Regions from separate parts of the Shewanella zhuhaiensis genome, predicted to be linked through region 1. Evidence: predicted binding sites of a transcription regulator. Region 1 holds the regulator's gene; the other holds the start of a gene.
The links. Region 1 encodes FliA, which starts transcription of late flagellar genes. Its sites were predicted from a motif close to CTAAAGNTNNNNNNNNNNNNGCCGATA; they were not measured.

Region 1 (4,213 bases):
CCTGTGCGCGCCAGCCGTCAAAAAGTTAACGAAGCACCGGCCGATTCATTGCAGGCGCTGCTGGAGCGTCAACAAAGCCGCATGAATCAGCAAATGGGCCGTGTGGTGGAAGAAGATGATATGCCTGCCTGGGCCCGTGGCCTGGAAGCGCCCGCCGCGCCAAAGATGAAAGAGGCGCCCCGTCAGGCTACTTTTACCCCGGATGCGGACAAATCCCGCGCAGGTGGCCGCCAACAAATTGAGCTTGATGCCATGAAAGAAGAGCTGGCATCACTGCGTAATTTGCTGACTCATCAGGTTTCTTCTTTGATGATGGAGCAAAAAAAGCGCACCGATCCTGTGGGTGCCATGCTGGAAACCCGGCTGTTGGAGGCGGAGTTTTCACCTGCGGTCGCATCCAAGTTGGCTGGTCTCGCTCAGCACTATACACCGGCAGAGTTGGTGAAGGCATTGCCACAAAGCTTGGCAAATATGCTTGATAATCAAGGTGATGATATTGTTCGTCGCGGCGGTGTGGTGGCCTTTGTTGGTCCAACCGGCGTGGGTAAAACCACCTCGATTGCCAAAATTGCTGCCCGTTTTGCTGCGCATCACGGTGCCGATCAGGTGGCTTTAATCACCACAGATCATTATCGCATCGGAGCCTTTGAGCAATTGGCAACTTATGGCAAAATCATGGGATGTCCTGTGAAGCAAGCTCATGATCTCAATGAGTTGCAACAAATTCTTTATCAGCTGCGCAATCGCAAGCTAGTATTGATAGATACCGCAGGTATGGGCCAGCGAGATATGCGATTAGTTGAACAACTGGACAATTTGACAGCGAACAGTGCCTTGCCGATCCGCAGTTATCTGGTATTGTCAGCTACATCGCAGCGCCGGGTGCTTCAGGACGCCGTTAAGCACTTTAAGCGCATCCCTCTGTCGGGGGCTGTGCTGACCAAACTGGATGAATCCGTGTCTCTGGCAGGAGCACTGAGTATCCTTATTCAGAGTGGCCTGCCGCTGAGTTATGTAACCGACGGACAACGTGTGCCCGAGGATATGCAGGTGGCAGATACTCTGTCGCTGGCTAAGCAGGCGCTCGATGCCCTGAATGAACCTGAGTATCAGGGTATCGATAATAATTTATGGTCGGATAACACGACCTGTGCGTTTGAGTGAAGCTATGACCCGTGATCAAGCAAGCGGTTTACGTATGATGAATCAGCCATATAACGAAAAAGTAAAAGTCATTGCCGTCACTGGCGGCAAGGGTGGGGTAGGCAAAACCAGCGTTTCCATCAATACGGCTGTGGCTCTGGCAGAAAAGGGCAAGCGTGTGTTGGTGCTGGATGCTGACTTGGGTCTGGCCAACGTCGACGTCATGCTGGGGCTTCGCGCCGAGAAAAATCTTTCCCACGTGTTATCGGGCGATGCGGAGCTCGATGACATCATTCTCCGTGGTCCCAAGGGGATTGGTATAGTGCCAGCCACTTCCGGTACCCAGGCCATGGTGGAACTAACCTCTGCACAGCACGCCGGACTTATCCGCGCTTTCAGTGAAATGCGCACCCAGTTCGATGTACTGATTGTGGATACCGCAGCCGGTATCTCCGACATGGTACTGAGCTTCTCCCGCGCCGCACAGGATGTACTGGTGGTGGTGTGTGATGAGCCGACGTCTATCACAGATGCCTATGCCCTCATTAAGATCCTCAGCCGCGAACACGGTGTGTTCCGGTTCAAAATTGTTGCAAATATGGTGCGTAGTCTCCGGGAAGGTATGGAGTTATTTGCTAAACTCAGCAAGGTAACTGACCGCTTCCTGGATGTGGCACTGGAATTGGTTGCAACAATTCCCTTCGATGAAAACTTGCGAAAATCAGTACGTAAGCAAAAATTGATCGTAGAAGCCTATCCGAAGTCTCCAGCCGCGATTGCATATCACGGTTTGGCCAACAAGGTGCTGAGCTGGCCTATACCCCAGCAGCCCGGCGGTCATCTGGAGTTCTTCGTAGAGCGTCTGGTGCATCGTCCCGAGTATCAAGAGGACAGAGCGAGTGAATAAAGCCGCGGCGTATACCTCCATGGAGGATAAAACCTCCATCGTTGAACAGTACGCACCGCTGGTAAAAAGAATCGCGCACCATATGTTGGCCAGGCTGCCGGCATCCGTACAGTTGGACGACTTGCTCCAGGCAGGCATGATTGGCCTGCTGGAGGCCTCGACCAAGTTTGATGGTGGCAAAGGCGCCAAATTTGAAACCTTCGCCGGGATCCGCATTCGCGGCGCCATGCTGGATGAAATCCGCAAGGGCGACTGGGTGCCACGGTCAGTACACCGTAACCAGCGAAGGGTAGCCCAGGTCATTGATGAGTTAGAGCAGGAGCTGGGACGGGATGCCCGCGACAGCGAAATTGCCGAAAGACTTGATATGTCGCTGGATGAATACCATCATATTCTCAATGATGTTTCTGTAGGGAAAATCATAGGGATAGAAGATTTGGGCGTATCTCAGGATGTACTGGTTCCCGATGGGGAGCAAACAGACGACATCTATGACGATCTGGCGGGTAGCCAGTTTCAACAGGCCTTGGCAGATGCCATTCGCCAGTTGCCGGAGAGAGACGCATTGGTGTTATCGCTTTATTACGATGAAGCACTGAACTTAAAAGAAATAGGTGCCATTCTTGACGTCAGCGAGTCGCGGGTATGCCAGATCCACAGTCAGGCGATGCTCAGGCTCAAAGGCAAGCTCAAGCATTGGACACACGTATAATTCATTATCGAGCAGTTAGAGTGTCAGCTCACCGGAGGAAACCTTGGACAAGAATATGAAGATTCTTATCGTTGACGACTTTTCAACGATGAGACGTATCATCAAGAACTTGTTGCGAGACTTGGGATTCAATAACACCCAGGAAGCAGATGATGGCTCAACCGCCTTGCCAATGCTTCAGAAGGGCGATTTCGACTTTGTGGTTACCGATTGGAACATGCCCGGCATGCAGGGTATTGATTTGCTCAAGGCCATCCGCGCCGATGAGAGTCTGAAGCATATCCCTGTGCTGATGGTGACCGCCGAAGCCAAGCGTGAACAGATCATTGCTGCCGCTCAGGCTGGGGTAAATGGCTATGTAGTGAAGCCCTTTACCGCTGCGACACTGAAAGAGAAGCTGGATAAGATCTTCGAACGACTTGGTTGAGCAAGGATGAGCTATGCAGGCACAAACATCAGGGCTCATTAGTCTCGAACAGGCACAGGAACTCGTGACGCTGCTCAGCGGCGGCGAGCAGGAAAAAGCCGATTTGCTGATCCGCGAATTGGCGGCCCCCATTCAAAAGGAACTCTTTGACGAAGTCGGTAAACTGACTCGTCAGCTTCACAGCGCCCTGGTGGATTTTCAGCTCGACAGCCGCCTGGCGGAATTGGCCAGCGTCGATATTCCCGATGCCAAAGAGCGCCTCAATTATGTTATCGACATGACTGAGCAAGCCGCCAACAAGACCATGGATGCCGTGGAAGAGTGTCTGCCATTGGCCGATGCCTTAATCAACCATATTAAAACTGTCACACCAACTTGGGACAAACTGATGCGGCGTGACATTGAACTGACTGAATTCAAGAGCTTGTGCCACGACGTTCAGCAATTGATGACCCGTAGTGAACAAGACTCAGAGCGGCTGCGTGAGCTGCTCAATCAAATTTTGATGGCGCAGGACTTCCAGGATCTGACCGGACAAATGATCCGGCGAGTCATCGACTTGGTTCGGGAAGTTGAAAACAGCCTGGTCTCCATGTTGACCGTCTTTGGCGAGCAACCGGTAACAGAAATGACCCAGCGTACCAGCCCAAGCGTCAACACCATTGAAGCCGAAGGGCCGATTATGAACGCCGAGCTTCGTCAGGACGTGGTAACGGGTCAGGACGAAGTCGACGATCTGCTCTCCAGCCTGGGTTTCTGATAAGGAGTCAATTTAATGGCATTCGATGTTGATGAAGAGATTCTGCAGGACTTTCTGATTGAGGCCGGTGAGATTCTGGAGCTGTTGCAAGAGCAGTTGGTTGCCCTTGAAAACAACCCGGAAGACACAGATCTGCTCAACGCCATTTTCCGTGGCTTTCACACCGTAAAAGGTGGCGCTGGCTTCCTTAGCCTGGCGCCCATGGTGGATGTGTGCCACGAGTCGGAAAATACCTTCGATTTATTAAGAACGGGTAAGCGCCAT
Region 2 (4,213 bases), on a different contig from region 1:
GGCCGACTCCATTTCCAACACCCGCGCCATAGACAGCCTGCTGAACTACGAAACCGTAAAGTACTTCAACAACGAAAAGTACGAAGCCGATCACTACGACAAGGCGCTGGAAACCTGGGAAACTGCCAAGCGAAACAACCGTTTGTCGCTGTTTGCCCTGAACGGCGGACAGGCCTTTATTATCGCCGCCGCCATGACGGCCATGATGGCACTGGCAGCATCTCAGGTAACCGAGAGCAAGATGACCCTCGGTGACTTTGTGCTGATAAACGCCTTTATGATGCAGCTGTTTATGCCGCTGAACTTCCTGGGATTTGTGTACCGCGAAATCCGCGGCGCACTGGCCAATATCGAGCGCATGTTCGGGCTGTTGGATCAGACGCCGAAGATTTTGAATAAAGACACAGCACAGGCATTTCAGTGCCAGCGCGGCGAGGTGCGCTTTGAGCAGGTGTCCTTCCGTTATGACGAGCGTCCCATCCTCAATGAGGTGAGCTTTACCCTGGCTCCGGGGGAGAAGGTGGCGGTGGTTGGCGACAGCGGCGCCGGTAAATCTACTCTGATTAAGCTGCTGTTCCGCTTTTACGATGTCAGTGGCGGGCGCATTTTAATCGATGGCGTCGATATCCGGGACATGGCCCAGGACAGCCTGCGTCGCGCCATCGCCATCGTGCCCCAGGACACAGTGCTGTTTAACGACTCGCTGCTGGAAAACATCCGCTATGGTCGCCCGGGCGCCAGCGATGATGAAGTGCGGGAAGTGATTCAACATGCCCATCTGGCAGAGTTTGTGGCCTCCTTGCCCCAAGGACTCGAGACCAAGGTGGGTGAGCGAGGACTTAAACTCTCCGGCGGTGAAAAGCAGCGGGTGGCCATTGCCAGGGCCATGCTCAAGGGCTCGCCGATTCTGGTGTTTGATGAAGCCACCTCGTCGCTGGATAGCCGCTCCGAGAAAGCCATTCTTGATGCCCTCAGGGAAGTGGCTGTTGGGCACACCAGTCTGGTGGTGGCCCACAGGCTGTCGACCATAGTGGATGCCGACCGTATTGTGGTGCTCAGTCAGGGCAAAATTGCTGAACAGGGCAGCCACAGTGAACTGCTTGCCAAAGGCGGTTTGTACAGCCGTCTATGGCACATTCAACATGAACAAAAGATGAAGTGAAGTTCAGGTGCGATTCAGCAAACGGCTCGCATAATCCCTTAAAAAACGTGGGAGTTGTAACGGAGTCGCTATGAAAAATATCGCTTTGTTGGTCAATCTGGAAGGCATGCCGGAGAAAGTAACCACGGATTGGAACGCGGTTGCCGCAACATTAAAAAAACGTCAGGTTACTCAGGAAGGTCTGTTGGATATTTATGCCCAGCTGTGTGCCGGACTGAAGGTGTCGACCCGGGGGCTAACCCTGGCGAAGTTGAATACCGACCTGATGTTGGACGGCATTATCCGCGACAGCCAGCCTGCAAGGCAGGCCAGCGTCAGCTTTTATTAATCGGTTTTGCGGATGAGGGGCGGGTTTTGTCGCCATCCCTCACACAGAATAGGGGGCTGCTTACTGTCATCGGCGGGAAGCAGACGGATAATGCGGCCATCCCTGAAGCACAGCTGCTCACCTTCTATTTCCGTCAGTCGGTCACAATTCTTGCAACTGTTACTGCGGGTTTTTGCCTCGGGTAACTTTGGGTTGTTCACAAACAGGATCCTGAGCTGATTGTTGTTGATCCACCTCTCACTTTAATCCGTTCATGTGAGGCAAATCAATCATAGGCCGCACATTATACCCAAGCGAAATTAAGTTTAAATTAAAACTTAAGTCTAAACTCTAAACCCCAAATCACCAGCGGTATGCCACTTTGCAGCGTTAATCGCTAAAGTTGTGCAAAAAATCGCCGATAATAAGTTGATATGCGATCCCGTTATCGAGGTGAGTTATGGAAATCCGTCCCAGTCCGCAAAATCACGGCGCCGAGGTATCGGCCGTTGCCAAGGACAAATCGACCCAGACCGGTCGCAATCATGGCCAGGACGTGGCCGTGGTTGCCAGCCAAAAAACCGCTGCCCATTCCAGCCGGGCATTGATGAATGCCGCTATTCTCTCGGCACAGCAAGAAGTTAACCTCAGTGCCGCCGACGAGCCCATGGTGCTCTTGTACCGTGCAGCCATTGAGGCCATCAACGAGGAACTGGCCCCCGCCATGGGTGAGCAGGCCATTCAGCGTCTGGCGGACGAAGGTGTGGATACCTCGCCCGAGACCACCGCTGGCCGTATCGTCGACTTTGCCACCCAGTTCTTTGCCTTGCATCAGTCGCAAAATGCCAGCCAAAGCTTTGATGAACAGCTCAGTGGATTTATGGACATCATAGGCGGCGCTATCGACCAGGGCTTTAAAGAAGCCCGCGACATCCTCTCGGGTCTTAAGGTGCTTGAAGGCGATATTGCTGCCGGAGTCGACAAAACCTATGAGCTGGTGCAGCAAGGGCTGAAAGACTTTGCGGACAGCTTCAGCCCCCAAGAGTCGCCAGAGCAAACAGAGTAAACTTTGGCCTGCGCCGGCAGTCGGGCTGCGTAAATAAAGGTCTTCAATAAAAAGGGTTTTTATTTCGCGGCCCTGTGCTTATGCTGGAAGCCTGATACACAGTAGCGGGAGCGAACATGTGGGTTGAAGGCACCATTCTGGCGCGGCGCGATTGGACAGACAAACTCTTCAGTCTGCAGATTGCGGCAGACATATCCCCTTTTATTGCCGGGCAGTTTATCAAGCTCAGCCTCCAGCACGAGGAGCGGCGGGTGGCCCGGGCATACTCACTGGTGAATCCTCCCGGCAGCGATTACCTCGAAATTCTTGCTGTTGCCGTTGAAGATGGCCAACTCTCCCCTAAACTTCAGGATTTGAATGTCGGTGATTCGCTGGAAGTCTCGGCCACGGCCACCGGGTTTATGACCCTCGATGAATTGCCCAAGGCTGAAAGCGCCGGGCGTCAGCTGTGGATGCTGGCCACCGGTACCGCGGTTGGGCCCTTTATCTCAATGTTGAAGACCCCCGAGCCCGCCGCGCGCTTTGAACATCTTGTGTTGGTGTATGGTGTGAGGTACGCAGAGGACCTGGCCTACCTCGTGGATTTACAGGCACTTGCCAAGGCCAACCCTGATTTCCATTTGGTGCTTTCCGTCACCCGTGAGCCGATGGCGGGGGCGCTGCAACAAAGGATCCCGCAGGCGCTGAGCTCGGGCGAACTGGAAGCCATGACCGGGCTTACCCTCTCGGCTGAACACTCTCAGGTCATGATTTGCGGCAATCCGGGCATGGTGGCCGAGTGTCAAACACTGCTGCTTGAGCGCGGACTGGCGAAAAACCTGCGCCGGGCGCCCGGCAATATCACGGTCGAAAAATATTGGTAATCAGTGCGTTGTGACATTTTTAGATTAAGTGTTGTTTGCGCTGGCAGGTTCTCGTTCTTGCCTTGCAGAAACACCAATCAAGTTGCTGAAAAACACCTGTGAAAAGTCCACATGCTCCAAAAATAAGGATATAACCATGAAACTTCTGTGCTCTGCGCCTTCACCTTATTCCCGCTTGGTGCGCATTGTGGTGCGCTACCTGGAGCTGAAGGTAGAAGAGATTGGCACCAACCCCTTTGATAACAGCGATGAACTGCTCTCTGGCAATCCGCTTGGGCAGATCCCCTGCCTGTTTTTGAGTGATGGCGCCGCCCTGTACGACAGTGAAGTGATCAGCCGCTACCTGGATGTGACCTATGCCAAGGGACAGCTGTTTGGCGATCCGGCCGCCGACTGGCAGGCGCAGTGTCAGTTTTCGCTGATAAAAGGCCTTATCGACAGCGCGGTGAAGTTGCGTCAGGAGCAGATGCGAGAAGATGAAGGCGTTCGCTCGCCATTCTGGACTGCCCGTTTTGAGCAGGCGTTGCTACGGGGATTCAGGGAGCTTGAGCGTCAGGGGGCCGGCAGTTCAGGGCGTATCGATATCCGCGCCATGGCACTCGTGTGTTTGATTGAGTATGTTGAGTTCCGCCACCCTACGCTGGAGTGGCGCAACCTGGCTCCGGCATTGGCGCTGTGGTTTGACGATATCCGCGAGCTGCCTATTTTTGCCGAAACCCGGCCGAACTGAGCGTTTGGCACCGCCTTGGGATAACACATCAGGCCTGCCATATGCAGGCCTGATGTGTTTTGGAGACGGATTCTGTCTGCGCCCT

Region 2: MJ923_RS01815 (DUF5610 domain-containing protein) is a predicted target of FliA. The motif match lies at 1,867-1,893, and genes of this name have one in related genera.

Annotation. Positions count from the first base shown of each region.
Region 1 covers NZ_JAKUDL010000002.1:96,415-100,627, forward strand. Annotated here, with positions in the region: gene flhF (flagellar biosynthesis GTPase FlhF) at 1-1,164, shown strand, start outside; gene MJ923_RS06005 (MinD/ParA family protein) at 1,169-2,050, shown strand; gene MJ923_RS06010 (RNA polymerase sigma factor FliA) at 2,043-2,762, shown strand; gene cheY (chemotaxis response regulator CheY) at 2,806-3,189, shown strand; gene MJ923_RS06020 (protein phosphatase CheZ) at 3,203-3,949, shown strand; gene MJ923_RS06025 (chemotaxis protein CheA) at 3,965-4,213, shown strand, end outside.
Region 2 covers NZ_JAKUDL010000001.1:426,241-430,453, forward strand. Annotated here, with positions in the region: gene MJ923_RS01800 (ABCB family ABC transporter ATP-binding protein/permease) at 1-1,162, shown strand, start outside; gene MJ923_RS01805 (hypothetical protein) at 1,233-1,490, shown strand; gene MJ923_RS01815 (DUF5610 domain-containing protein) at 1,930-2,535, shown strand; gene MJ923_RS01820 (ferredoxin--NADP reductase) at 2,652-3,398, shown strand; gene MJ923_RS01825 (glutathione S-transferase family protein) at 3,535-4,128, shown strand.